Regions from separate parts of the Promicromonospora sp. NPDC050249 genome, predicted to be linked through region 1. Evidence: riboswitches for the same ligand, from Rfam matches in the RefSeq annotation. Region 1 holds a riboswitch; the other holds the start of a gene.

Region 1 (14,157 bases):
CCCGGCGAGCCCGAGGCCTACGTCCACCGCATCGGCCGCACCGGCCGCGCCGGACGCACCGGCGAAGCACTCACCTTCGTCACCCCCCACGAGCGCGGCAAGCTCCGCAGCATCGAGCGCACCATCCGCGCCTCGCTCGAAGAGGTCGCCATCCCCTCCCCCCGCGACGTCTCGGCCCACCAGGTCAAGCGCGCCCTCGGCAAGGTCGCGGCCCGCCGCGAAGCAGGCCGCCTCGAGATGTACACCGACCTCATCCGCGCCTACGCGGACGAGACCGGCACCGACCCCATCGAGATCGCAGCCGCCATGGCGGCGCTCGCGGTCGGCGACGACGGCCCCCGCGCCCGTGCCGAGCAGGAGGAGTACGAGCGCGAGCAGGCCGAGGCCAAGTCGGCGGCCGCCAGGCGCACCACGCGCGACGGTGACCGGCACGACCGGTCCGGCGACCGTGGTGCTCCGCGCGGCCGGTCCGAGGGCGACCGCGGCATCCGCCGTCCGGCCCGTGGCACGCGCTACCGCATCGCCGTCGGGCACACGCACGGCGTGCAGCCTGGCGGGATCGTCGGCGCGCTGACCGGCGAGGGCGGCATCACCGGCGCCGACGTCGGCAAGATCGACATCTTCGGCAGCTTCTCGCTGGTGGACATCATCGCGCCGCTGGACACCGAGGCGCTGGACCGGCTGGGCCGCGCCCGCGTGGCCGGCAAGCCGCTCCGCATCACGCTCGACCGCGGCCCCGCGCGTACCGGCGGCGACCGTGACCGTGCCCCCCGGAGCGGTGGCGACCACCGCCGTCCCGACGGCGAGCGTGGCCCCCGTGCCCGCACCACCCCGCACTGGGACGCGCGCACCAGCCGCTGATCCCGGCTGACGCTCGACCAGCAGTCGCATGACGACGGCGGTCGAGCTCCCCGAGACCTGATCTCGGGGGGCTCGACCGCCGTTCTGCTGTCCCGCTGCTTCTGGTCGAGCCTACTTCCGGTCGGGCGTGCCCCGGCCAGGCTCCTCGGCCTCGCCCAGCTCGGCGATGAGCGCCACCAGGCGGCGCGCCTCGGCCATGCCGTGCTCGCCGTCGGCTCGCTGGATGCCCATCACTGCGAGCACGTCGCCGTCCGCCAGGTCGAGGTGCACCCAGGGGTCGTTGGGCCCGAACCGCACGGTCACGATCTCGGCCCAGACGAGCCGGCGGCTCGTGGCGTAGTTGACCACGGTGAGGCCGCCCGGGTCCGGGACGGCGCGCACGGCGCCGAAGCGCCACGCGATCACGGCGCCCACCAGCCCGAAGACGATCATCGCCACGCGGTTGGCGGTGTCGGCGGTGCTCGACGCCAGCGCGACGAACGTGCAGCCGCCACCGGCCAGGATCGCCAGGGCGTACGCCGTCGGGGTGCCGAAGCGACCCCGGAAGGTGCGGAAGCGGTCACGGTCACGGCGAGGGGCGCTGCCTGCTGTCCCCCGACCCGTGCCCGCCCCCGCACCCATGAGGCCTACAACCGCGAGGCGTGGATCGACGTCACGATGATCGCTCGCGCGCCGACGTCGTACAGGGCGTCCATGATCCGGTTGGTCTCCCGGCGCGGGACCATGACGCGCACGGCGCAGGCGTCGCTGTGGTGCTGCGCCGAGACGGTCGGGGACTCCTTGCCCGGCGTGATCGCCACCGCCTCCTCGAGCCGCGACGCGGGGACCACGTAGTCCATGAGCACGTACTCACGAGCGGTGATCACGCCCTCCAGGCGGCGGGTCAGGATGTCGAGGCCGGCGGGCGGCTCGGCGTCCGACTGCCGGATGAGCACTGCCTCGGAGCGCAGGATCGGCTCGCCGAACACCTCGAGGCCCGCGGCCCGCAGGGTGGTGCCGGTCTCCACGACGTCGGCGATGACGTCCGCGACGCCGAGCCGCACGCTCGACTCCACGGCGCCGTCCAGGTGCACGATCGCGGCGGGCTCGACGCCCTGCTTCGCCAGGTGCTGGGCCACGAGCGTGGTGTACGACGACGCCACGCGCCGCCCGGCGATCTGGCTCACCTCGGTCACGGGGTCGGTCTCGCCCGGGCCGGCGGGCGCCGCGTACCGGAACGTGGACCGGGCGAACCCGAGGCCGAGGTGCTCGACGGCGTCGGCGCCCGAGTCGAGCATGAGGTCACGGCCGGTGATCCCGACGTCGACCGTTCCGGTGCCCACGTAGACCGCGACGTCGCGCGGGCGCAGGAAGAAGAACTCGACGTCGTTCTCGGGGTCGGCGAGCACGAGCTCACGGGTGTCGCGGCGCTGGCGGTAGCCCGCCTCGCGCAGCATCTCGGAGGCGGGGCCGGACAGGGCACCCTTGTTGGGGACGGCTATGCGCAGCATGTGGTTGTTCCTCTCTGGGTGTACGACGGATCTGGGCGCGAGACACGAGGTCCCGCTACAGATGCGTGTACACGTCCTCGAGGGTCAGTCCCTTGGCGACCATCAGGACCTGCAGGTGGTACAGGAGCTGGGAGATCTCCTCAGCGGTCTCGCTGTCCGACTGGTACTCGGCCGCCATCCACACCTCGGCGGCCTCCTCCACGACCTTCTTGCCTATCGCATGGACGCCGGCGTCCAGCTGGGCCACGGTGCCGGAACCCGCTGGACGGGTCTCGGCCTTCTCGGTCAGCTCGGCGAACAGGGTCTCGAAGGTCTTCACGGGCTCAGCCTAGTCGGGCGACGGGGGCGCCGGCCGTCCCTGTCCCACGTGGTGGCCACTCGCCGCTATGACGCGGGCCACTTCGACGGCAGCGCGCCGTCCTTCGCCGGGGTCAGGACGCCCTGGTACGGCGTGATCAGATGGAAGTCGTCGACGTCGTCCTGCTCCGCTGAGCCGTCGCCGAAGCCGTCACCCAAGGCTGCGGACAGGAGGATGATCACGGAGCCGTCCGCGCCGCCGAGACCGCTCGCCGGGTCGAGCGGGTCACCCTCGAGGTATGCCTCCCCGCTGCACGTCTGCGGCGTCGAGACGACGGTGATCTGTTCCCCGGGCGAGACCTCGAGCTCGGGCTGCGTCTGCGGGCGGCCCGACGGCGGATCCGGCCGCTCGAGCACCTCCTCGACGCTGACCAGCCAGCGGTTGGACTCGACGCCGTACATCTGCGCCGTGCCGTCCTGCTCCACCACGGTCCCCCGGAGCACGGCGCCCGCGTCAGCGGCCGCCTCCGCCGGGGTCTCGAAGGAGACCCAGTCGACGCAGGCGGCGGCGGACCCGCCCGTCGGATCGGACGCGGGGTCCTGCGACGGGTCCAGCGCCGAGTCCACGGTCTCCCCCGTGCCCGAGGGCTGCGCTCCCCCGGCCGGCTGCGCCGCAGCGCAGCCGGCGAGCCCGCCTGCCGTGACCGCCGCGACGGCGGCGCTGACGAGCGCCGTCGTCAGCGCCGATCGTGAGATCAGACGAGATGTCGACCGCCGAGCATGTGTGGTTCTCATACCCGGTACATGTGCCGAGGACCCCGTTCTTTCAGGCTTTGGTCGGTTTTTCTCCCGAGTCTGGGTGATGTCTTGGACGCTTGGCACACTATTAATGCAGGACGGGAGCGAGAGCCAGATCGCGCAGCGTGGCCGCCGTCGCGATCGCTGCCTCCACCGCCTCGGCCCCCTTGTCCTCCTTCGAGCCCTCCAGACCCGCACGGTCCAGCGCCTGCTTCTCGTCGTCGCACGTCAGCACTCCGAACCCGACGGGGACGCCGGTGCGCACGCTCACGTCCGTCAGGCCGGTCGTCGCCGCGGAGCACACGTACTCGAAGTGCGGTGTGCCGCCCCGGATCACGACCCCGAGCGCCACGACGGCGTCCGCTCCCCCGGCTGCCGCTCGTGCCGCCGCGACCGGCAGCTCGAACGAGCCCGGCACGCGGACCTCCGTCCAGTCGGCGCCCGACTCCCGCAGCGCCCTCCTGGCACCCGCCAGCAGCCCGTCCATCACCTGCTCGTGCCAGCTCGCCGCGATCACGACGACCCGCAGGCCGCTACCGTCCACAGTCACCTTCGGTGCTCCAGCGCCGCTCATGCGCATGCTCCTTCGTCCTCGGCCATGCTTCGTTCAAGGTTCGGTTCAAGGCTCGGCTCGAGCGCGAGCTCGAGGTCCAGCTCTTCGATGCGGTGGCCCATGACCACGCGCTTCGTCTCCAGGTACCGGTGGTTGTGCACGCCGCGTCCCACCACGAGGCCACGGCGCCCGACGACGTCGGTGCCCGCCGCCCGCAGGCCCGCGACCTTCTCCGGGTTGTTCGTCAGCAGCGTCACCCCGTCGAGCCCGAGATCCGCCAGGATGGCCGACGCCGCGCCGTACTCCCGCGCGTCCACCGGCAGCCCGAGGTCGACGTTCGCCTCCACGGTGTCCCGCCCGCCGTCCTGCAGCGTGTACGCCTGGATCTTCGCCGCCAGGCCGATGCCCCGGCCCTCGTGGCCCCGCAGGTACACGACGGCGCCGCCCTCGTCGGCGACCGCCGCCAGCGAGGCCTCCAGCTGCGGACCGCAGTCGCACCGCAGGGAGCCCAGGGCGTCGCCCGTCAGGCACTCGGAGTGCACCCGCACCAGCGCCCCCGCACGCGTCGCCTCCTCCTGCACGGAGCCCGCACGACGCGGACCGGACAGCGCGACGGGCGTCAGCGCCAGGTGCTCCGCGCCCGAACGCAGGTCCCGGTACGCCACCACCTTGAAGTCCCCGTGCCGTGTCGGCAGCGACGCCTCCGCCACCCTGAGCACGCGGAGGGCCGGGGTGCCGGCCCCATCGGCGGCCGTCGCGTCCACGACGTCGACCTGCGGGGCAGGGTCGTGCACCCGGCGCCACGCCACCAGGTCCGCGACGGTCAGCACCACGAGCCCCGTCTCGTCGGCCAGGGCCTGCGCCTCGGCCAGGCGCATCACGGCGCCGTCGTCCCGGACGAGCTCTGCGATGGCGCCCACCTCGCCCAGGTCCCGTCCCGCACCGCCCGCCAGCCGCACGAGGTCCACTGCTGCCTCGGTGTGCCCCGCACGCTCCAGCACGCCGCCGGCCCGCGCCCGCAGGGGCAGCACGTGCCCCGGCCGGATCAGGTCCCGCGGGCCCGCAGCCGGGTCGCCCAGCACGCGCAGCGTCCGCGCACGGTCCGCACCCGAGATACCAGTGGTGACACCCACCGCGGCGTCGACGGACACCGTGTAGGCGGTCCGTCGGGGGTCCTCGCTCCGCTCCACCATCAGCGGGAGCTCCAGCGCGTCCGCGCGGTGCGCGGGCATCGGCGCGCACAGGTAGCCGGACGAGTGCCGCACGGTCCAGCCCACCCACTCGGCGGTCGCGACGCTCGCCGCGAACACCACGTCGACCTCGTTCTCGCGGCCCGCGTCGTCCGCCACGAGGACGGGCCGACCGGCGGCGAGCTCGGCGAGGGCCCGCTCCACGAGGCCCGTGTCCACGGCGCCCTGGTGCATGACGTGCACCGTCCCGCCCGCGCTCATCGTGCGGCCCCGGTCAGGTCGCCGACGCCGGCCGCCGTATCCGCTGCGGTCGTCCCGCCCGGCACCGACATCCCCGCCGCGAGGAGCCGCTCGACGTACTTCGCGAGCACGTCCACCTCGACGTTCACGACGTCGCCCGGGACCAGCCGGCCGAGCGTCGTCGCGGCGAGCGTGGTCGGGATGAGCGACACCCCGAAGCCACCGTCGGACACCCACGTGACGGTCAGCGAGACTCCCGCCAGCGCGATGGAACCCTTCTCCGCGACGTACCGGGTCAGGGCCGCGGGAGCGGAGAACTCCAGGTCGTCCCAGCGCGGGCCGGGCGTGCGGCGCACCAGCGTCGCGCTGCCGTCGACGTGTCCCTGGACGACGTGCCCGCCCAGCCTCCCGTTCGCGGGCAGCGCGCGCTCCAGGTTCACCACGGAACCCGGGACGAGGCCCCCGAGCGAGCTGCGGCGCAGCGACTCGGGCATGACCTCCGCGACGAACGAGCCGTCCGCCACGGAGACGACGGTGAGGCACACCCCGTCGACGGCGATCGAGTCACCGGGCCGGGCGTCGGACGCGGCGAGCGGGCCCGCGACGGTGACGACGGCGTCCGCACCGTCGTCGCCGTCAGGCCGGACGAGCGCGACGACGGAGCCGAGCTCCTCGATGATTCCGGTGAACATCAGATCTCCTCCTTGGTGTGCCGGCTGAGCCGACCGGGCTGGGCTGACTGGACTGAATCGGTGGCCGCGCCGGCCTCGCCGGGCTGGGCCGGCTGGGCGCGGCGCGCTACCAGGAGCACGTCGTCGCCGAGCCGGGTCACGTCGTGGGTGGTGAAGCGTGCGGCGTCGCCGATCGTGGTGACGCCCAGGTCGCCGACGGCGGTCGCGCCCGCGCCGAGCAGCACGGGTGCCACGTACGCGTGGAGCTCGTCCACCGCGTCGGCGGCGAGCAGCGCGGTGGCCAGGGTGGGGCCGCCCTCCACGAGCAGGTGGCGCACCTCGCGCTCGGCGAGCTCGCGCAGGACGGCATCGAGGTCGTGCTCGGGCAGGTGCAGCAGGGCGCCGCCCGGACCGCGCAGTCGGGCGCCGTCAGGCACCTCGCGGCGCCCGACGACCACCCGGAGCGGCTGGTGCTCGAAGAGGCCGCCGTCGATCGTCCGTGCGGTGAGCGACGGGTCGTCGGTCAGGGCAGTCCCTGTGCCGACGGCGATCGCATCGACCTGCGCGCGGATCGTGTGGGCGTGGGCCCGTGCCTGCGGGCCGGTGATCCAGCGGCTCGTACCGTCCGCGGCGGCGACCCGCCCGTCGAGGCTGGTCGCCAGCTTGAGGGTCACGTAGGGGCGTCCGGTCCGGACAGCGTGCAGCCACTGGCGCAGCAGCTCCTCGCCCTCGTCGGCGAGGATGCCGGTCGTCACCTCGATCCCTGCGGCGCGCAGCCTGGCCGCGCCGCCCGTCGCCACCGGGTTCGGGTCCGCGACCGCGACGTGCACCGCGGCGACACCCGCGTCGATCAGGGCGTCGGCGCAGGGTCCGGTACGGCCGTGGTGGGCGCAGGGCTCGAGCGTGACGACCGCTGTCGTCCCCCGTGGGTCGACGCCACGCGAACGGGCGGCGGCCAGCGCCGCTGCCTCCGCGTGCGGTGTCCCTGCGCCACGGTGGAAGCCCTCGGCGACCGGATGACCGCCCGGGTCGAGGAGCACGCAGCCGACCCGCGGGTTCGGGCCGTAGGCCGGGCCCTGCGCGGCCAGCGCGAGAGCGCGGCGCATGGCGGTCCGGAGCGTCGTCGTCCCGAACGTCGTGGCCGCGTACGCCGCGGCGTGGCCCTGCGGTGGCTGGGTCATGCTGTCCTCCCCGAGCTTCGGTGCTCCGGGGTGGACGACGGGTGCGCGGACGAGGCCGGCCGGCCCTGCCCGCGCGCACGACGTCACGACGACGCGCGTCCCAGGGGACGGCGACGCCGCACGTGCTTCCTCCCATCCGGACTTTCACCGTCGGTCCTGGAGTTTCACCAGATCAACCGGTCCTCCTCGCGGAGGACGCGGGTCGCGGACTATAACCGCCGGCTCGGAATTACACCGACCCCGGAGCACGTGTGTGCGTACTGCTGCGTGCCAGCATGCCACAAACCTCGCGGCCGTCGGCATGGCTTGCGTCACACCCTGCCCGCTGTCCGCCGCCGACGGATCACCCACTCGGCCACCGCCGCGTTGATGACCCAGGCTGCGGTCATGAGCGCCGTGTTGGTTGCCGGACCCGGTACGCCCGCGACCACGATGTACGGGCCGAGCAGCAGCGCCTGCGTACCCGCGCCCATGGCCAGCGCGTACGCCCGCACCATCCATGCCCGGTGCGTCACGAAGTCGCGGCGCAGCGCCGCGCGCACCCCCAGAACCAGTGACATCACCATCACGACACCGACCACGTAGCGCACCCCGTTGACGACCACGGTGTCCTTGGCGGGCAGGTCGTAGAACGCAGTCATCCAGAGCCCCGTCAGCGCGACACCGAGCCCGGCAGGGAACAGGACGCGGCCCGCCAGCCGGTGCCAGCTGCGCCGCCGCAGGCTCGGGACGAACTGGAACGCGCCCAGCATGCTGTAGACGGTCACGCAGACGATGTGCACCAGCACCGGGACCGGCTGGGTCACGAACCGCGCGTTGTCGGCGGTGAGCACGGGGTCGGCGGCCAGCTCGGAGACGCGCGCGGCGCCGCCCAGCGCGGGGACGAGCGCGAGCAGGAGAAGGCCCGCGGGAACGAGCCATTGGCGGCGGCTGGTGAGCTTGGTCGTCACCTGGGATGTGGTCATGGTGCGAGCCTGCTCCGCAGGACCCCCGTGGGTCATGGGCCTGCGGACCAGTCTCGGCCTGGCCGAAAGTACGAGTGCGGGCCGCGTCAGGGCTCGCGCGTGGGGCGCACGGGGCGGAGCCGCCCCGTGTCGTACGCCCAGAGCGCCACCTCCACGCGGTTGCGTGCCCTCAGCTTGGTCATCATGTTCGCGACGTGGGACTTCACGGTGCTCAGCGTGACGAACAGCTCGCGCGCTATCTCGGTGTTCGTCCGGCCGACGGCCACCGCCAGCAGAACCTCCTCCTCGCGTGCGGTGAGGGGGTCCAGCGGCTGGGCGGGCAGGTCGCGCGGACCGGTGTCGGCGAAGGCGCGCAGGAGGCGCGTGGTGACGCTCGGGGCGATCAGGGCGTCACCGGACGCGGCGGCCTCGACCGCCTGGGCCAGGAGCGCCGGTCCGGCGTCCTTGAGCAGGAAACCGCGAGCCCCGGCGCGCAGGGCCGCGTACACGTACTCGTCCAGGTCGAACGTGGTGATCACGACGACGGCGAGCGGGTCAGCGACGCCGGGGCCCGCGAGCAGCCTGGTCGCCTCGATGCCGTCGACGTCCGGCATCCGGATGTCGAGCAGGGTCACGTCGGGGCGCAGGCGCTGTGCCAGCTCGACGGCGGCCCGGCCGTCGGCGGCCTGCCCGACGACCTCGATGCCCTCCTGGGCGTTCAGGATCATGGTGAGGCCCGTACGGACGATCTCCTGGTCGTCGGCCACGAGGACCCGGATGTTCCCGGTAGTCACGCGCCCGGCGGTCATGCGGCGCCCGAGAGCGGGAGGACCGCCTCGACGGTCCAGCCGGCCAGGTCCGGCCCGGCGTCGAGCGTGCCGCCCAGCAGTGCCGCACGCTCACGCATCCCGGCCAGCCCGTACCCGTCGTGGCCGTACCCGCCGTGGCCCGGAGTGGCCGGCGCAGCGCCGTCGTCGGACACCCGGAGCCGGACGGACGTCTCGCCGACGGCGACGCGGACCGCGATCCGGGTGGCACCCCGGGCGTGACGGCGCGCGTTCGTGACCGACTCCTGCGCGATGCGCTGCACCGCGCCGCCCACGGCCGCCGAGACCCGGGCGGGGTCGCCCTCCAGGTCGACCTCGACGCGCGGCACGGTGGGATCGGCGAGGCGTTCGACGTCGGCCAGCGTGGGCCCGGGAGCGAGCTCTTCCGCCTCGTCGGCACGGTCGCCGCCGCCCTCGCCGGGACGGAGCTCGTCCGAGCGCAGGACGCGGACCAGCGTGCGCATCTCGGCGAGCGCACGGGAGGCCTGCTCCTCGATCACCCGCAAGGCATCGGCAGCCGCTCCGGGATCGGTCCGCGACACGGCGAGCCCGGCCTGTGCCCGCACCGCGACCGCCGAGATGTGGTGCCCGACGACGTCGTGAAGGTCCCGGGCCAGTCGCTCCCGTTCGAGCAGCACCACCTGCTCGCGTTCGCGCCGGCGCGCGCCGGACCGGTACCGGAGCGCCAGGCCCAGCGCGAACGTCGAGCCGAGGATCAGACAGCCGATGCCCACGTCAGCGAGCGTGAGGAAGCCGAGCGCCGCGTTCAGCCCCATCTTCGCCAGGACCACCGCTGCGCCGAGCACCATCGCCCGCCCGCTCCCCCACCGGAACAGCGCGTACGCCAGGACCAGCACGAAGACGTTCGAGGCGAGGTCCAGGTCGCGACCGAGTACGAGCGCCGGCGCCGTCGAGACGACGAACGCGACGACGACCGTCGTCAGCGGGTGCGTCCGGCGCCACAGCAGCGTCGGCGCGAGCACGACGACGGTGGCGAGCTCCAACCACCGTCCCTGGACGTCCGTCCGCGTGACCGCCTCGATCATTGCCCCGGCCACGACAAGGGCGACGAGCACCCAGTCCCGCCACACGCGCACGGGCGGATCGGCGGGCCGCGGTTCGTCCCAGACCGAGCGGATGGCGGACACGCGCCCATGCTACGAGGGCCGGGGGCGTCGCCGGATCAGGCAAAAGTACGAGCCGGGCTCCCCCGGTCGGGGCTCTCGGTGACGTGGCTCCTGGGGAGGGCGTTGCGCAGCATGCGCTTGGCACACTTTTTTATGCGCGTGTCGAAGAGAACCAACACGAACGACCGGCGAGCTCCGCGTCCGCGCCGGCGGCTCAGCTCAGTGCGTGTGCCTGCTCGCCAGCTCGCGCAGCGTCGCGATCTCGGTCGGGATGTCCTCGGCCCCGTACACCGCCGAACCCGCCACGAAGACGTTCGCCCCGGCCTCGGCCGCGCGCTCGATCGTCTCTCGCGACACTCCCCCGTCGACCTGGATCCACACGTCGAGGCCGGACTCGCTCACGGCCTCCCGTGCGCGGCGGATCTTCGGCAGGGTGCCCTCGATGAAGGACTGCCCGCCAAACCCTGGCTCGACGGTCATCACGAGGATCATGTCGATCTCGGCGAGCAGGTCGAGGTAGGGCTCCACCGGCGTCGCGGGGCGCAGCGCGACGCCCGCCCGCGACCCGAGCTTCCGCAGCTCCCGCGCCAGGCGCACCGGCGCCTGCGCCGCCTCCGCGTGGAAGGTGACCGACGTCGCCCCCGCCTCCGCGAACGCGGGCGCCCACCGGTCGGGGTTCTCGATCATGAGGTGCGCGTCGAGCGGTATGGGCGACACCTTCGCGAGCCGCTCGAAGATCGGCAGCCCCAGCGTCAGGTTCGGCACGAAGTGGTTGTCCATGACGTCGACGTGCGCGTAGTCGGCGTCGGCGATCCGGCCGAGGTCGCGCTCCAGGTTCGCGAAGTCGGCGGACAGGATGCTCGGGGCGATGAGGGCTGCCATGATGCCAGCGTAGAGCGCGATTCTCTGCACCACCGAACCGCATACCCAACCGCGCAGTCCCCACAGTCCGGGAGCAACGATGATCCCTGAAGTGAACTACTGGGCAGTGATAGTGGCCACGCTGTCCACGCTTGTCGTGGGCTCGCTCTGGTACACGCCGAAGGTGTTCGGCACCCGCTGGATGCGGCTGGCGAAGGTGGACCCCAAGGCGGCAGAGGCGGCAGGCATCTGGCCCATCGTCGTCACCGTCATCGTCAGCTTCCTGACGGCGTGGGTGCTGGCCGGCGCCGTCTACATCTCGTGGGAGTTCTACCAGGGCGCGTTCCTCACGGCGTCCGTCGTGACCGCGGTCCTGCTCTGGATCGGGTTCACCGCCGCGCGCATGATCACGCACGACGCCTTCGAGGGCCGTCCCCCGGCGCTCACCTCCCTGAACCTGGCCCACGAGCTCGTGACGATCCTGGTCATGGCCGTGATCATCGGGGTGTGGCCGCCGGCGGGGGTCTGACGGAGCCGACGAGCGCGTCGACAAGGTTCACCCGCCGCGTGCCCCGATGCGTGTGACTCTGCACCGGTGAGCACGGATAACCTCCCAGCGTGACTGCTCCAGGGACCACCACGTCGGCGGACCGGAAGCGACGTATCCGGAGATCCAGTACCAGCAACCTCACGTTCATCGCCTGCATGGCCGTCATCGTCTCTACGTATCCCGCCTTCGCCACGTTCGACTACATCCGCGACCGGGTGATCCTCGAGGACCGCGGAGTCCAGGTCGACGCCTGGGTGGTCGACTACAACTGGGTGCGCAAAGGACCGGACACGGTGGTCGTCCGGCCGGATGATCCGCCGTACTTCGAGGCGACTCTCTCTCGTGGCTCGAGTGACCTCGCGTTCAACGATCGGCTCGACGTCCTGTACGACCCCCGCGACCCTGGGCGGATCGTCGCCGTCGACGAGCCGCTGATCGACGGGCAGGTCCTTCTCTTTGCCGGTCTCGATCTGTTCGCGATCGTGTGCCTGCTCGCTGGGGTCGTTGCGGTCGGCGAGCTCCTGCGGCGTGCCGTGGCGCGGAGGAAGGAGGAGACTGCGCTCCCCCGTGACGAACCACCCGCAAGTCCGAGGACCCCTTTCCTGGCCACCTTGGAGACGTCCCAGGTCGTTCTCCTGCTGGTCGTCATGCCCGTTCTCAGCACCGCGGTCTTCGGTCTGCTCGCAGCGAGCTCCATCAACGACGCGACAGCACTCCGGACGACCGGCGTGACCACGCGAGGCGTCGTCGTGAAAAGCACCTGGGAAGGTGCCGGTGAGCTCGACGTCCGGTTCCCCGTCCAGGACGGCATCAAGCACAGCGCGCACGTCCCGGTGCAGGGCGGTGTGTTCTACGAAGGCGACTCCGTGGACATCGTCTACGAGCCGGCACGACCGACCAACGCTCGGTTGGCCCTGCCCGGGAGCAGGCCGGACGCGTCCTTGATCTACCTCGCGGTCTTCATCGCCTTCGGAGCGGCAGCAGCCGTGTCGGTCCCGACGGCGGTCGGCACGCTCGTCAGTCGCGTCAACCGCAGGAGCGGCGGGGGGACCTGAACCGGAGGTTCACTGACCGACGAGTCCGGCTCACGCCGTCCGGCGCAGCAGCGTCAGGTGCATCGCGTCCGTGCCGTGCACGTGCGGCCACAGCTGGACGTCGTCGCGGTCCGACAGGGGAATCTCCTCGCCTGCGCCACCGGCGCTGACCACGGACCGCACGGCGGCGGCCGTGTCGAGCCGCTCGACGTCGTCGCGCTTCTTCAGCACGTCGGAGACCACGAGCTGCGTCTCGGCGAGGTGCGGGGAGCACGTCACGTACGCCACCACTCCCCCGGGCCGGACGGCGTCCAGCGCCGAGGCGAGCAGCTCGCGCTGCAGCCCGGTCAGCGCGGCGAGGTCCGCCGGCGTCCGCCGCCACCGGCTCTCGGGCCGACGGCGCAGCGCGCCCAGCCCGGTGCAGGGAGCGTCGACGAGCACGCGGTCGTAGGCGCCGGGCTCGTCGGCACCCACCTCACGCCCGTCACCGGTGCGCACCTCCTCGACCGCGCCCTCGGGCATGGCCGCGAGCGCGTTCGCGACGAGGCGGGCACGGTGCGGCGCCACCTCGTTGGCGACCAGCGTCGCGCCGCGCTGGGCGGCCAGCGCCGCCAGCAGGGCCGCCTTGCCGCCCGGGCCGGCGCACAGGTCGAGCCAGCGCTCGTCACGGCCCTCCAGGGGCGCGTCCGCGAGGGCGAGGGTCACGAGCTGCGAACCCTCGTCCTGTACGCCGGCGAGGCCCTCCCGGATCGCGGGGATCCCCGCGGGGTCCGAGCCCTCCAGGCGCAGCGCGGTCGCTGCCCAGCGCCCGCCCACCAGGTCGGCGTCGCCCCACGCGGCGTCGTCCGAGGCGTCGACCAGGCCAGGCCGCGCCACGAGCGTGACGCGCGGCGACACGTTGTCGGCGGCCAGCAGGGCCCCGATCTCGTCCACGTCGCGGCCGTTGCCCGCCAGCGCCTCGCGCATCGCCCGGGCGATCCACATCGGGTGGGACTCGGTCGCCGCGAGACCGGCCAGGGCGTCCGGCGCCTCCTTCGTGAGCACCGAGAGCCACTCGTCGAGCGAACGCTCCGACACCCGGCGCAGCACCGCGTTCACCATCTGCGCGGGCCCTGCGCCCACGCGGTTGCGCGCGAGCCCCACCGTCTCGGAGACGGCGGCGTGCACGGGCACCCGCATGCCGAGGACCTGGTGGGCACCGAGCCGCAGGACGTCGAGCAGCGCCGGGTCCAGCCCGGGCAGCGGGCGGTCCACCAAGGTCGCCAGGATCGCGTCGTACCGGCCGCGCAGGCGCAGCGTGCCGTAGGTGAGCTCGGTCGCGAAGCCCGCGTCCCGCCCGCGGATCTGTCGCTCGCGCAGCAGCGGGGGCAGCACCAGGTTCGCGTACGCGTCGGACTCGTCCACCTCGCGCAGCACGTCGAACGCGGCCATCCGGGCCGGGTCGGTGCGCTTGCGACGCTCCGACGGCGCCTGCGACGTGCGGGGGCGGTCGCCGGCCCGGAACCGCGCCGCGCTGCGTTCCCTGCCTCGAGA
Region 2 (14,157 bases), on a different contig from region 1:
GTTGTCGACATCGAACGTGACCCGGGTCCCGCCGTCGGCCGGCGTGGTGACCAGGTCGTGGACGCCGTCAAGCCGCATGACGAACGACGGGTCGCCGGCCACCACCGCGGTCACGCTCGTGCGGGTGAGGTGCCGCAGCTGGTCGAGCGTTCCGGACTCGACGTCGGTCCCGTTGCGGATGATCGTGACCGTGTCGCAGACCTTCTCGACCTCGGACAGGATGTGGCTGCTCAGCAGCACGGACCGGCCGGCGTCCTTCGCCTCGCGGACGTACTCGGTGAAGACGGCCTCCATGAGCGGGTCGAGGCCCGACGTCGGCTCGTCCAGCACGTACAGCTCCGCGTCGGTCAGGAAGGCCGCGACCAGGGCGACCTTCTGCCGGTTGCCCTTGGAGTAGGTGCGCGACTTCTTGCGCGGGTCGAGCTCGAAGCGTTCCAGCAGCTCGGCCTTGCGCGCCGCGAGCCGCTTCTTGTCGTGGCGGCCGCTGAGCCGGGCGAGGTAGTCGATGCACTCGCCGCCGGTCAGGTTGGGCCACAGGCTCACGTCGCCGGGCACGTAGGTGATGCGCTTGTGCAGCTCGACGGCGTCGCGCCACACGTCCCCGCCGAACAGGCGGGCGGAACCGGAGTCGGTGCGCAGGAGGCCCAGCAGGACACGGATGGTGGTGGACTTGCCGGCCCCGTTGGGGCCGAGGAACCCCCGGATCTCGCCGGGCTGGACGGTCAGGTTCAGGCCGTCGAGGGCCTGGACACTGCCGAAGGACTTGCGCAGGTCGTGGATCTCTATCGCTGGTGCCGCGGTCATGTCTCGCTCGCTCTCGGACGTCGGAAGAGGGATGGGGCAGGCGCTACTCCTCCCCCGACGGCGGGTCGGGCACGTACATCAGGTACTCGTCGAGCATGCGGCGCGACGTGAGGAAACCTTCGGTGAACAGCTCCATCATCGGCAGATAGCTGTTCGTGAAGTAGCCGCGGACGATGCTGACGAGGTCGCTCGGGTCGGACGGCGGGTCGAGCGTCACCTCGAGCAGCAGCGCGCCGAGCGACGAGAGGGTGAGGTAGCGGGCCCGCGCCGTCTCGTCCCGGCTGGGCACGATCACGCCCGCCGCTACGCCGTCCTTGGTGTAGCCCACCGCGTCGTCGACCATGTGGCCGATGAAGTCCTGGGCGAGGGCGCTGCCGTCCTGCATGGACCGCAGGACGTAGCCGACGATGGGTGCGTTCTCCTCGACCGCCGCGAACTTGTGGAAGAAGCTGTGGCCCGCCGCGGCCTCGGCGACGTTCTCGCGTTTGAGCCTGCCGATCGTGGCCAGCAGGTGCGCGTCGCACTCGGCACGCAGCTTGTCCTTCGAGCCGAAGTGGTGCATCACGAGGCCGGCGCTCACACCGGCGTCGGCCGCGATGGCGCGCACCGAGGCGCCGAAGCCCTCCACCGCGAACCGGTTGATCGCGGCGTCGCGGATCCGGGCGCGCGCGGTGAGGTCGCTCGGGCTGGCCTCTCCGCTGCCCGCTTCCTCGGCCTTGGCTGAACGCATGTTCAACATGCTAACCACGCGTTCAGCACGGTGTCCAGACATGGGTCAGGCGCACAGATCAGCGGATGTGATCTGTGCGCCTGAGGCCAGAACTGTCAGCCTTCGGCCGTACCACGCCAGCGGCCGATCGCGCCCATGACGTGGTAGATCACCAGGGCAGCGGCGGTGCCGAGGGCGATGGCGCCGAACTCCAGGTCCCCTGCGGTCCATGTGAAGCCCGCGATACCGATGACGAGCGGCACGGCGGCCGTCGCCAGATTGACCGGGTCGGAGAAGTTGACCTTGGCCTGCACCCAGATGCGCGCGCCCAGGATGCCGATCATGCCGTAGAGCATGGTCGTGACCCCGCCGAGCACACCCTCAGGGACGCTCGCGATCAGCGCGCCGAACTTGGGAGAGAGGCTGAGCACCAGCGCACCGAACGCGGCGACCCAGTACGCCGCCGTCGAGTACACGCGGGACGCCGCCATGACGCCGATGTTCTCGGCGTAGGTAGTGGTGCCGGAGCCGCCGCCGAGGCCGGCGAGGGTCGTGGCGACGCCGTCGGCCAGGAGTGCGCGCCCGGTCAGCGGGTCGTAGTTGCGGCCGGTCATCGCGGCCACCGACTTCACGTGGCCCACGTTCTCCGCGATGAGCACCAGCACCACCGGGAGGAACAGGCCGAGCACGTTCGGGTCGAACGACGGCGCGACGAAGTGGGGCAGGCCGACCCAGGCCGCGTCTCCCACCTTCGAGAAGTCGACCTCGCCGCGCACCGCGGCGACGGCGTACCCGATGACGACGCCGAGCAGGATCGCCAGGCGGCCAAGGAGACCGCGGAACAGGACTTGGATCAGGAGGATCGAGGCGAGGGTGATCACTGCGGTCACCGGGGACACCTGGAAGTTCTGCCACGCCACCGGCGCCAGGTTCAGGCCGATCAGGGCCACGATCACACCCGTCACCACGGGCGGCATGGCGATCTGGATCCAGCGCGGCCCCGCAAAGTGCACCACCACGCCGACGAGGGTCAACAGCAGGCCGGTGGCGACGATGCCTCCAAGCGCCACCGACTGCCCACCGGACGCCGTCGCCGCCGTGATCGGCGCGATGAACGCGAAGCTGGACCCGAGGTAGCTCGGCAGCTTGTTGCCCGTGATCAGCAGGAAGGCGATGGTGCCGATCGCCGAGAAGAACAGCGTGGTCGCCGGGTCGAACTTCGTCAGGACCGGCACCAGGAACGTGGCGCCGAACATCGCGACGATGTGCTGCAGACCGATCCCGATGGTGCGCGGCCAGCTCAGCCGCTCGTCCGGGGCAACCACCTCACCAGGGGTGATGCGGGCGCCGTCGCCGTGCCGCTTCCAGCCGAGTCGCATGGTGTTGTCCTTGATCTCGCAACGGGGGTGTCGCGCGGATCCTAGCCGCAGGTACTGCGGTACTCACTGATCAGCTGGTCCGGGACAGGGGGCGGGCAGAGGAACTGCGTGTACCGCTCGTCGTCGTCCACGTAGCGCTTGAGCCAGGACAGGCTGTACCTCGCGATGGTCGTGCCGTCCGTCGTCGGCGCGGAGTGCGAGGCGTCACGCAGCTCCAGGTACGCCTTGTCGGCGTCCGCCGGCAGCGACTCGTAGAACCGTTCGGAGTGCGACCGCACCGGCGCGATGTTGTCGTCCTCTGCGCCGATGATCAGGGTCGGTGTGGTGACCTCGGGAAAGGACTTGTCGGTGTTCCACGCCGCCAGCGGGATCGCCGCCTGCAGCGCCGGGTAGTCCTTGGCGGCCTCCAGGCTGCCGCCTCCACCCATCGAGTGGCCCATCACGGCGAGCCGGCCGGGGTCGATCCGGTCCGCGAGCTCGGTGCGCTGCAGGTAGTCCAGCGCGGCGAGCAGCTGGTCGCCGCGTCGGTCGGGCGAGTCGGACAGGCGGAGCGTGTCGATGGTGATCACCACAAAGCCCTGCGACGCCAGGCGCGGACCCAGCCAGGCGACCGCTGCCTGCGAGGACCGGTAGCCCGGCGACACCGCCACCGCGCCGAAGGTGCCCTCGGAGGTGTCGACGGGGTAGTACACCGTGCCGCCGCCGAAGCCCTCGGCGGCGGCACGCGTGACGACCGCTGTCCCGATCTCGAAGGTGCCCCGCGCCGCCTCGATGCTCTCCACCGTCGGGTCGGGTCCGCGCTGATAGCTGTCGTCGGCGACGGCGGAGGGCACTGCTACGAGGGTTCCTGCGACGAGCGTGGTCGCCGCGAGAGCGGCTCGGACGGCACGAGAAAAGCTCTGCATGAGTTCTCCGATGTGTGTCACGGCAAGCACGGCCGCCACGACCATAAGAAGAATCTCTCCGCCCGGCCTGCGCTAGCGGTAATTCGCATCACAGGCCGGGACGGGGCTTATCAGCCGAGCTGCGGACGCACCTCGCGCGCGATCAGGTCGAGGTGGTCCAGGTCGGCCAGGTCCAGGATCTGGAGGTAGACCCGCTGGACCCCAGCGGCCTCAAGGGCCTTGAGCCGGTCCACGACCTCGGAGACCGTCCCGGCGATGCCGTGCTCGCGCAGCTCAGCGGGCTCGCGGCCGATCGCCGTCGCACGCCTGGTGAACTCGGCCTCGTCCTTGCCGACGACGGCGACCAGCGCGACCGACTGGACCAGCGACCCGGGCGCGCGCCCGGCGTCGGCCAGTGCCTTGTTGATGACCTCGATGCGCGGGCCGATCGCGTCGATCTCGGGGAAGGACTGGTTGTACTCGTCGCCGTACCGCGCCGCGAGGGCGGGTGTCCGGCGCGGGCCGCCGCCACCGATGAGCACGGGGATCCTGGACTGCTGGGGCTTCGGCAGGGCCGGCGAGTCGACGATCTCGTAGTGCTCGCCGGAGAACGAGAACTTCTCCCCCACCGGGGTGCCCCACAGGCCGGTGATGACGGCGAGCTGCTCCTCGAGGATGCCGAACCGCTTGTCGGGGAACGGGATGCCGTACGCGCTGTGCTCGGCCCCGAACCAGCCGGTGCCGAGGCCGAGCTCCACGCGGCCGCCGGACATCTGGTCCACCTGCGCCACCTGGATGGCGAGGACGCCGGGGTGGCGGAACGTCGCCGAGGACACCAGCGTGCCGAGCCGCACGGTCGACGTGTCGCGGGCGAGGCCCGCGAGCGTGATCCAGGAGTCGGTGGGGCCGGGCAGGCCGTCGCCGTCGCCCATGGCGAGGTAGTGGTCGGACCGGAAGAACGCGCTGAACCCGAGGCGCTCGGTCGCCTGGGCGACAGCGAGCTGGTCGTCGTACGTCGCGCCCTGCTGGGGCTCGGTGAAGATGCGCAGGTCAAGAGTCATGACCTCAACGATGCCACGCCCCACCGACGTCGGCTGCGAGCGACCAAGGCAGTCAGTCGAAGGCGGGGTCCGTCGTGCGGGAGCGCTTGATCTCGTAGAAGTACGGGTACCGCGCGAGCGTCACGGAGGCGTCGAACAGGGCGGCCGCCTCCTCGCCGCGCGGGATGCGCGTGAGCACCGGGCCGAAGAACGCGACGCCGTCGACGTGGATGGTGGGCGTGCCGACGTCGTCGCCGACGGGCTTCATGCCGGACTCGTGAGAGACAGCGAGCGCCGTGTCGTAGTCGGTGGACGTCGCCGCCGCGGCGAGGTCGGCGGGCAGGCCGGCCTCGGCGAGCGCCTCGACCGCCACCGCGTCGAAGTCCTTGTTCTGCTGGTTGTGGATCCGGGTGCCTGCTGCGGTGTAGAACGCGGAGAACGCCTCGGGTCCGTGGTCGGTCTGGACCGCCGCGGCGATGCGGCCGATGCCGCGTGACCGCTCGATGCGCGCCCGGTACCCGTCGTCGATGTCCCTGTCCTTGTTCAGCAGGTAGAGGCTCATCAGCTTGAAGGTCAGGTCGACGTCGCGGAGCCGCGCCACCTCGAGGGCCCAGCGCGACGTGATCCAGGCGAAGGGGCACATGGGGTCGACGTAGACGTCGACGACGGGCTTGGCAGCGATCTCGGTCACGCCCGCAGACTACGCTCACTGCGTGACCGGGATCCGTTGGGCGAGTCTCGCCACCGTCGTCGGCGGTGGGGTGATCTTTCTGGTGTGCCTTGTCGGAGTTGTACTGGGTCATCCGTGGTCGGCGGTACCCGGTGGCCTGGGCCTCCTGATGGCCGTACGCGAGGTGCGCTACCTGCACAGACTGCGGTCCGGCAAGATCTCGGACCCGGAAAACTAGCGCCTTGACCACTACATATCGCTCAAGGATTTTTCCCGCGCCCCGAGGGGTACGCGGTAGCCTGCCTGGCATGACCGCCGTCCGTACCCACACGCATGCGCAGGCAGTAGACGTCGCGGTGGACCTGTTCACCCGGCAGGGGTACGAGGGGACCACCGTCGAGGAGATCGCCGACGCCGCAAAGGTCAGCCGGGCCACCTTCTTCCGCCGGTACCGCTCGAAGGAGGACGTGGTCTTCGCCGACCACGAGCTCCTGCTCGAGGAGGTGGTGGTGATGCTGGCCGCCACCCGCCCCGACGCCCGCACCAGTGAGGAGTCCGGGCACGACCTCGGCCGTGCCTGGGACCCCGAGATCGACCCGTACCTCGAGGTGTGCCGCGCGGCACGCATGGTGTTCGACCACCACGTGGGCCAGCGTGAGACGTCGCTCGCCCGGTACGCCCTGCTGCAGCAGGTCCCTGCCCTGCGCGACCGTGAGCTCATCACCACGCACCGCTACGAGCGGGCGTTCACGCACTACCTGCGCGACACGCTGCCGCCGGAGCGGTCGACGTCCACGGCGTCGATAGCGTTCGCCGCGTCCGTGGTCGCCGTGCACAACGCGATACTGCGGCGCTGGCTGCGCACGCCGTCGCTCGAGCTGCGGCCCGAGCTGGAGGAGGCGTTCGCCGACCTGCGGCGGGCCGCCGTCCTCGGCGCCGGCGGCCACGCTCCAGCGAGCGGCAGCGCGCCGTCCGGCCGCCGTGTGGTCGTGACCGTCGTCTCGGGCGGTGCCGGGCCGGACGAGGTGGCTCGCGCGGTCCGGGAAGCGCTCGCCTAGCACGCGCCAGGCACTTCCGGCCGGGAATGGCGTCGTGGCATCCTGTGTTCCGCAAGCAAGCAGTGCAGTAGTTCAAGTGCAGCAGATGCACACGTGCTCCGGGGTCGGTGAAATTCCGAGCCGGCGGTGATAGTCCGCGACCCGCGTCGCTCCTTCGGGAGAGGCTCGGTTGACCTGGTGAAACTCCAGGACCGACGGTTAAAGTCCGGATGGGAGGAAGCACGTGCGGCGCGCGCCGTCACCCCTCGGGGTGCCCTCTCGCGTCGTCGTCGGTGTCCTGGTGGCGCGCCGACCCTCACCCCGGAGTCCCCGTGTGCGGACCTTCGGAGAGGGAAGAGACATGGACTGGTTCCGCGCCGCCTATGACGCGACGTTCCTGGTTGCCGACCAGCAGATCTACTGGCGAGAGGTCATCGGCAACCTGTTCGGCCTGGCGTCGGCGCTCGGCGGCCTGCGCCGCAAGGTGTGGGCCTGGCCGGTGGGCATCGTGGGCAACATCCTGCTCTTCACGGTGTTCATGGGCTCATGGTTCGGTGACGCGACGCGAGCGGACATGCTGGGCCAGGCCGGCCGGCAGATCATGTTCATCGCCGTCTCGATCTACGGCTGGTACCGCTGGCGCCAGACCCAGCGCATGGGCGGCGTCGGCACGGTGGCGGTCCACCCGCGCTGGGCCTCCTGGCAGGCCCGCGTGGGCCTGGTGACCGGCATGTTCGCCGGCACGCTGCTCCTGACCCCGCTCTTCCGGACCCTCGGCTCGTACGAGCCGGTCTGGGCCGACGCCTGGATCTTCACGGGCTCCGTGCTCGCGACCTACGGTATGGCCAAGGGCTGGGTCGAGTTCTGGCTGATCTGGGTGGCCGTCGACCTGGTCGGCGTCCCCCTGCTGTTCTCGGCCGGGTACTGGGCGACCGCGCTGATGTACGTCATCTACGGCCTGTTCACGCTGTTCGGGTTCTTCGCGTGGTGGCGCATCAGCCGCCGCGAGGGCGCCGAGCCGGACGACGCGGCGGTCGCCACCGCCTGAGCGCCCGAGGGCGTAGCGTCGGGCTCCGTGACCTCACGGAACCGCACGGCCAGGATCGGGATCGTCGGCTCGGGCTTCCGGGCCCGGACCATGCTGCGGGTCCTGCAGGCGCTGCCCGACCACTTCGAGGTGGTCGGCGTGGCCACCCGCAACGCGGCGGACCGCGCGGGGCTGGCGGCCCGCGGCCTCACCGCCGCGGGCCTGCCCGGGCTTCCCGCGCCCGCCTACGCCTCGGTGCCCGAGCTGCTCGCCGGCGGCCGGCCCGACGTCGTCCTGCTGACCCTGCCCGCCGGCGCGGCCCAGCCGGTGATCCGTGACCTCGCCGCAGCGGGCGTCCCCGTCCTGACGGAGACGCCCGCTGCGGGCACCGTCGAGGAGCTGGTGGCGCTGCAGCGGCTCGTGGACGACGGCGCCTGCATACACGTCGCCGAGCAGTACCACCTGGAGCCACTGGTCGGGGCGCAGCTCGCGGTCGCGGGCTCCGGACTGCTGGGCACCGTGACGGACGCGCACGTCTCCGTCGCGCACGACTACCACGGCGTCAGCGTGCTGCGCCGGGCCCTCGGCGTGACGTTCGAGGATGCGGTGATCACGGCCCGGCGCGACGCGCGCCGGGTGCTGCCGAGCCCCAGCCGCGCGGGCGATCCCGAGGACCTGGACCTCGTCGACACCGTGCACGCGACCGCGTGGCTGGACTTCGGCGGCCGGCTCGGCACCTACGAGTTCGACGACGTCCAGTACCGCTCCTGGGTCCGCTCCCCGACGCTGCTGGTCCGCGGCGAGCGCGGCGAGCTGCGCGACGACGTCGTGCGGCACGTCGGCGCCGACGGCCTTCCCCGGCGTTCCACGCTGGAGCGGGTCGCCGCGGGCGGTGCCGGCAGCCACGAGGGCCTGTACCTGCGCGGCTACACGCTCGACGGCGGCTGGCTGTACCGCAACGAGTTCCGACCGGCCCGCCTGCCGGACGACGAGCTGTCGATCGCACGCATCGTCGCCGACATGGCCGACCACGCCCTGCTCGGGGCACCGTCGCCGTACTCCGTGGCCGAGGCCGCGCAGGACCAGTACCTCCAGCTCGAGATGCGGCGCGCGGCGGCGTCGGGCGAATGGGTGCGGACCCGGCCGCAGCCGTGGGCCGGTGGGCGGGCCTGCCACCATGCCGACCGCACTCCAGCGTGAGACCTAGTATCGTTTGACCTGAGATCCAGTACCGGAGCACCATGGAACCATGACTCAGATCCCAGGTGTGACGGCGCCCGACTACGACGTCTCGCAACCGCTCGACATCGACTTCGCCGGCGCCTTCGCCGACGTGACGGAGGAGGAGCGGGCGCACCAGCTCGCCGTCCGCCAGTTCGTGCAGGACGAGGTCCTGCCGGTCATCGACGGCTACTGGGAGCGGTACGAGGTCCCGATGGACCTGGTCAAGCGCATGGCCGAGCTGGACTTCCTGCGCGACGGCGTGGACGTGCCCGGCTACCCGAAGATCTCCAAGATGGCCGAGGGCCTGGCCGCGATGGAGATGTCGCGCGGCGACGGCTCGGTCTCCACCATCTGTGGTGTGCAGGGCGGCCTCGCGCTGCGCTCGATCGTGATGCTCGGCTCCGACGAGCAGATCGAGAAGTACGCGGGCCCCATGGCCCGCGGCGAGATCCTCGGCGCGTTCGCGCTGACCGAGCCCACGCACGGCTCGGACTCGGTGGGTCTGGAGACGTCGGCCGTGCAAGAGACGCGGGACGGCGTCGAGGGCTACGTCATCAACGGCGAGAAGAAGTGGATCGGTCTGGGCTCGATCGGCGACATCTCGGTCGTGTGGGCACGTGGCGAGGACGGCCAGGTACACGGCTACATCGTGCCGCAGGACGCCCCCGGCTACGAGGCGACGACCATCGAGGGCAAGGTCTCGCTGCGCGCCATCCACCAGGCGCACATCGTGCTGGACGACGTGTTCGTCCCGGCCGGGAACCTCCTGCCGAAGGCCCGCACCTTCAAGGACACCGGGCGCGTCCTGTTCGCGACCCGCCTCGGTGTCGCCTGGCAGGCCGTCGGCCAGGCCGTCGCGTGCTACGAGTCGGCAGTGGCCTACTCGAAGCAGCGGACGCAGTTCGGCCGCCCGCTGGCCGCGAGCCAGATGGTGCAGGAGCGTCTCACCACGATGCTGTCGATCCTCACGCAGATCCAGCTGCTCGTGAAGCAGATGACGCGGCTCGACGAGGCCGGGCAGCTCACGGGCCCGCAGGCCTCGCTCGCCAAGTACACCGCCACGCGGGGCGCCCGCCAGATCGCGGCGATCGCCCGCGACCTGCTCGGGGGCAACGGCATCCTGCTCGAGAACCGCGTGGCCCGGCACTTCACCGACATCGAGGCCCTGCACACCTACGAGGGCACCGAGAGCGTGCAGGCGCTGATCATCGGTCGCGAGATCACGGGCACCAGCGCGTTCGCCTGATCGCTCCACCAACAGGCCGGGGGTAGGGGAAACCCCACCCTCGTGCCGTGGGGCGGCAGCATGTCGCGGGGCCGCGCGTCGGCCTAGTGTCATGCACATGACCAGCGATGACGGCCCGACGCCGCCCCAGCTCCGCACCCTCGAGGACCGCGTCGCGCCCGCACTCGTCTCGGCCGCCGCGTTCTTCCGGGCGCCGTACGACGCGGCCACCTGGCGGGCTTTCGCCGCCCTCGCCGTCGGCTGGCTCTGGCACCTGACGGGCGGGGTGGTCCTGTGGGTCCTCGTCGCGGTGTCGGCGGGCCTCGTCCCGGCGCTCGGCATCGGGGTGCCGCTCCTCGCCGCAGCCCTGATCGGCGCACGGTGGTTCGGCGGGGTCGAGCGCGCCCGCCTCGCCGCCCAGACGGGAATCACGATCCCCGCCCCGCCGCCGCTCCGGGCCCCCGCCCGGCGCCGACTCGGGTCGACGCTGTGGGCGCCGGTCCGCGACAACCGCGCGTGGGCCGCCACCCTCTATGCCTTCCTCGCGATGCTGATCAGCACCGTGTCCTTCGCGGTCGCCGCGGCACTGGTCGGCGGGGCCGCCGCCGCGCTCGTGTTCGTCGTGCTCGGCAGGGACAGCGCCCTCGCGACCTGGTCAGGTCTGGCGTGGCCCGCCACCGTCGTCGGCGCGCTCTCCGGCGCCGTCCTGCTCGTGTGGGCCGCGGCCGCCCTCGCGCAGTACGGGTCGTACCTCGTCCTGCGCCTCGCGACGTTCCTGCTCGGGCCGTCCGCCGCGGACCTCGCCCACGCCCGCGCCGCCGCCGCCGAGCAGGAGACGCGCCTCGCCGAGGCGTCCGCCCACACCGCCCGGGAACGAGCGGTGGTCCTCACCGAGTCGCGCACCGCGGTCGTCTCGGCGGCCGACACCGAACGCCGCCGCATCGAACGCGACCTGCACGACGGCGCCCAGCAGCGCCTCGTCGCCCTCGGTGTCGAGCTCGGTGTGGCCCGCCGGCTGGCCGACAAGAATCCTGAGCACGCTGTCGCGGCCCTGGAGCTCGCGCACCGCGAGATCAAGGAGACGCTCGCCGAGCTGCGCGACCTGGTGCGCGGCATCCACCCCGCGGTCCTCTCCGACCGCGGGCTCGACGCCGCGCTCTCCGCCCTCGCGGGGCGCAGCCCGGTGCCCGTACGCGTCGAGGTCACCGGTGACCTCTCGCCCGCGAGCGCCGCCGCGCAGGCCGCCGCGTACTTCGTGGTCGCAGAGGCCCTGACCAACGTCGCCAAGCACGCGGGCGCCGACTCCGTCCGGGTGGTGGCGGTCCTCGTGCCCGACGACGACCCGGTGCGCCTGCGCATCACCGTGCACGACGACGGCCGCGGTGGCGCCGAGCCGTCCCACGGCAGCGGCCTCGAAGGCCTGCGTGGCCGTGTCCTGGCCCTCGACGGCACGTTCGAGCTCGACAGCCCGCCCGGTGAGGGCACCCGCCTGACCGTGGAGGTCCCGTGCGCATCGTGATCGCTGAGGACTCCGTCCTCCTCCTGGACGGGCTCACGCGGCTGCTCGCCGCCGAGGGGCACACCGTGACGGGGCACGGCACGGCGGACGAGCTCGTCCGCGCGCTCTCCACCCCCGACGTCGAGCTGCCGGACCTGATCGTCACGGACGTCCGGATGCCGCCGTCGCACACCGACGAGGGGCTGCGCGCCGCCGTGCACCTGCGCAGCCTGCACCCCGACCTGCCGGTCCTGGTGCTGTCGCAGTACGTGGAGCAGAGCTACGCGACGGAGCTGTTCGCGCGTGGCGCCCGTGGCCTGGGCTACGTGCTCAAGGACCGCGTCGCCGACGTCGACGAGTTCCTCGACGCGGTCGCCCGGGTGTCCGGCGGCGGCACCGTCGTCGACCCCGAGGTGGTCACCCAGATCATCGCGCGGCATCCCGGATCCGACCTCGACGTCCTGACCCGGCGGGAGCGCGAGGTGCTCGCGCTCATGGCCGAGGGCCGCTCCAACGCCGCCATCGCGGACCGCCTCGTCGTGGGGCTGGCCGCGGTGGAGAAGCACGTCACCAACATCCTGAACAAGCTCGGCCTCCCGCCCGCCACCGACGACCACCGCCGTGTGCTCGCCGTGCTGCGCTGGCTCGACCAGAACGGATCCCGCTCATGAACCAGCCATATCCCCAGGACGCCCCGGTCCTCGTCGACGCACCGGAACCGCCGCAGCGCGGCGCCACCGGCCGCGTCCTGGCGGCCGCAGGCGTCGCTCTCGCCCTCGCGGCGATCGTCCTCGGCGCACTGTTCCTGACCGACCTGATGATGTCGGAGACCCGCACCACCCACCGGTCCTACGACGCAGTGAGCACCGTCGAGCTCGTGGCCGACGGCGACGTCACGGTCACCGCCGCCGAGGGCGACATCGAGGTCGACGTCATTGCCCACAGCGGTCTGCGGGAGCCCACGTACTCGGCGGACGAGTCCGCGAGCCGGCTCGAGCTCACGCACCGGTGCGGGTGGTTCATCGCCCTGCCGCGCTGCTCGGGCGAGCTCGACGTCGCGCTGCCGGCCGGCACCGAGGTGGTGATCCGCACGGAGAACGGCGACATCGTGGCGACCGGCCTGGCCGGCGACCTGTCCCTGGACACGAGCAACGGCGACGTCGAGGCCGCCGGGCTCACCGGCCCGCTGGACGCCCGGTCCAGCAACGGCGACATCGACGTCAGCGACTCCCGTGCCGACGTGGACGCCTCGACGTCGAACGGCGAGATCTCGGTCGCCGACGTCGACGGCACGGTCACCACCGACAGCAGCAACGGCGAGATCACCATCGACTCGGTGACCGGCGACGCCTCGGCGGACACCAGCAACGGTTCGGTGGAGATCTCCGGGGTCGAGGGCGACGTCTACGGCGTGTCCAGCAACGGCGAGGTCACGGTCGTCGGCGACGGCGAGCCCGTGGCCCTGACGATCGACACGTCGAACGGCGACCAGATCATCGAGGGATCCACCGACCCGAACGCCGAGCGCACGGTCGAGATCCGCAGCTCGAACGGCGACGTGGCCTACCTCGGCAAGTAGTACCAGGCAGTAGTACCGGGCGGGCCCGTCATCCAGCACGTGCAAGGATGTGGCCGTGCCGAGCGCGTCAGACATTTCGCCAACGCCCAAGGCCGTGGGCAAGGACATCCTGCGGTCCGCCAACCATGTGCTCACCTCGTGGCCGGCCCTGTGGATCGGCTTCGTGCTGGCCCACGCCTGGATCATCCTGCAGGCGTGGGTCTTCGAGCCGCAGATCCTCGGCGACGTGGGCCTGTACGAGTGGTGGGTCCGCAACGGCATGAACACCGGGTCGTGGCCGGTCTTCGACTACGACTGGGTCTATCCGCTCGGCGCTCTCGCGCCCATGGTGGTCCCCGCACTGTTCACCGACTCCACGCACGGCTACGACTGGGTGTGGATGAGCCTCGTCACCGTCGCGAACGCCGGCGCGGTGCTGGTGCTCGGCCGGGCACGCCCGCGCGGACGGGTGGCCGTCTGGTTCTGGCTCGCGTTCCTCATGGCGCTCGGGCCGATCTGGATCGGCCGGCTCGACGGCCTGCTCGCGCCGATCATCCTCGTGGCGCTGCTCGTAGCGGCCCAGCGTCCGGCGGTCGCGATGACGCTGGCCACCATCGGCGCCTGGATCAAGATCGCTCCGGGTGCGGTGGCCCTCGCGCTGGCCGCGACGGCGTCGAGCGCCAAGGGGTTCGTCCGGAACGTGGTGCTGCCGGGCGCAGCGGTGTGCGCGGTGGTCGTCGGCGTCGCCATCGCGGGCGGTGGGCAGGACAACGTCCTCGACGTGTTCGGGGAGCAGGGCGACCGCCAGCTGCAGGTCGAGGCGGTCGGAGCGACGCCGTTCACGGTGGCACGCCTCTGGGACCCCTCGATCCGGGTCGAGTACGACAACGTCATCTACACCTACGAGGTGCAGGGCGCCCAGGCCGACGCCGTCGCCCAGGCGCTCGACGTCGCGCTCCCCGTCGCCGCGCTGCTGATCGCGGCGCTCGTCTGGTGGGCGGCACGACGCCGGCCCGACCGCGTCGGCGACGTCCTGCTGATCGGTGCCACAGCGGAGCTGCTGGCCCTCATCGTCTTCAACAAGGTGGGCTCCCCGCAGTTC

What was found. Region 1 has a riboswitch for FMN ahead of ribD (bifunctional diaminohydroxyphosphoribosylaminopyrimidine deaminase/5-amino-6-(5-phosphoribosylamino)uracil reductase RibD). Riboswitches for the same ligand answer to the same signal wherever they lie in the genome.
Region 2: another riboswitch for FMN. It lies ahead of pnuC (nicotinamide riboside transporter PnuC); the one in region 1 lies ahead of ribD (bifunctional diaminohydroxyphosphoribosylaminopyrimidine deaminase/5-amino-6-(5-phosphoribosylamino)uracil reductase RibD).

What each region holds. Positions count from the first base shown of each region.
Region 1 is NZ_JBFAKY010000023.1:27,659-41,815, reverse strand. It holds gene AB0I32_RS18675 (DEAD/DEAH box helicase) at 1-861, shown strand, start outside; gene AB0I32_RS18670 (PH domain-containing protein) at 973-1,482, opposite strand; gene hisG (ATP phosphoribosyltransferase) at 1,488-2,351, opposite strand; gene AB0I32_RS18660 (phosphoribosyl-ATP diphosphatase) at 2,407-2,670, opposite strand; gene AB0I32_RS18655 (hypothetical protein) at 2,736-3,443, opposite strand; gene ribH (6,7-dimethyl-8-ribityllumazine synthase) at 3,535-4,020, opposite strand; gene ribB (3,4-dihydroxy-2-butanone-4-phosphate synthase) at 4,017-5,450, opposite strand; gene AB0I32_RS18640 (riboflavin synthase) at 5,447-6,121, opposite strand; gene ribD (bifunctional diaminohydroxyphosphoribosylaminopyrimidine deaminase/5-amino-6-(5-phosphoribosylamino)uracil reductase RibD) at 6,121-7,206, opposite strand; FMN riboswitch at 7,400-7,534, opposite strand; gene AB0I32_RS18630 (DUF2306 domain-containing protein) at 7,593-8,246, opposite strand; gene AB0I32_RS18625 (response regulator transcription factor) at 8,333-9,034, opposite strand; gene AB0I32_RS18620 (histidine kinase) at 9,031-10,200, opposite strand; gene rpe (ribulose-phosphate 3-epimerase) at 10,399-11,061, opposite strand; gene AB0I32_RS18610 (DUF1761 domain-containing protein) at 11,141-11,569, shown strand; gene AB0I32_RS18605 (DUF3592 domain-containing protein) at 11,659-12,645, shown strand; gene AB0I32_RS18600 (transcription antitermination factor NusB) at 12,676-14,157, opposite strand, start outside.
Region 2 is NZ_JBFAKY010000008.1:185,749-199,905, forward strand. It holds gene AB0I32_RS09035 (ABC transporter ATP-binding protein) at 1-804, opposite strand, end outside; gene AB0I32_RS09040 (TetR family transcriptional regulator) at 848-1,534, opposite strand; gene AB0I32_RS09045 (solute carrier family 23 protein) at 1,630-2,892, opposite strand; gene AB0I32_RS09050 (alpha/beta hydrolase) at 2,934-3,797, opposite strand; gene AB0I32_RS09055 (LLM class F420-dependent oxidoreductase) at 3,908-4,837, opposite strand; gene AB0I32_RS09060 (disulfide bond formation protein DsbA) at 4,890-5,507, opposite strand; gene AB0I32_RS09065 (hypothetical protein) at 5,530-5,724, shown strand; gene AB0I32_RS09070 (helix-turn-helix domain-containing protein) at 5,795-6,544, shown strand; FMN riboswitch at 6,634-6,771, shown strand; gene pnuC (nicotinamide riboside transporter PnuC) at 6,885-7,571, shown strand; gene AB0I32_RS09080 (Gfo/Idh/MocA family oxidoreductase) at 7,599-8,750, shown strand; gene AB0I32_RS09085 (acyl-CoA dehydrogenase family protein) at 8,800-10,020, shown strand; gene AB0I32_RS09090 (histidine kinase) at 10,118-11,518, shown strand; gene AB0I32_RS09095 (response regulator transcription factor) at 11,506-12,168, shown strand; gene AB0I32_RS09100 (DUF4097 family beta strand repeat-containing protein) at 12,165-13,076, shown strand; gene AB0I32_RS09105 (hypothetical protein) at 13,132-14,157, shown strand, end outside.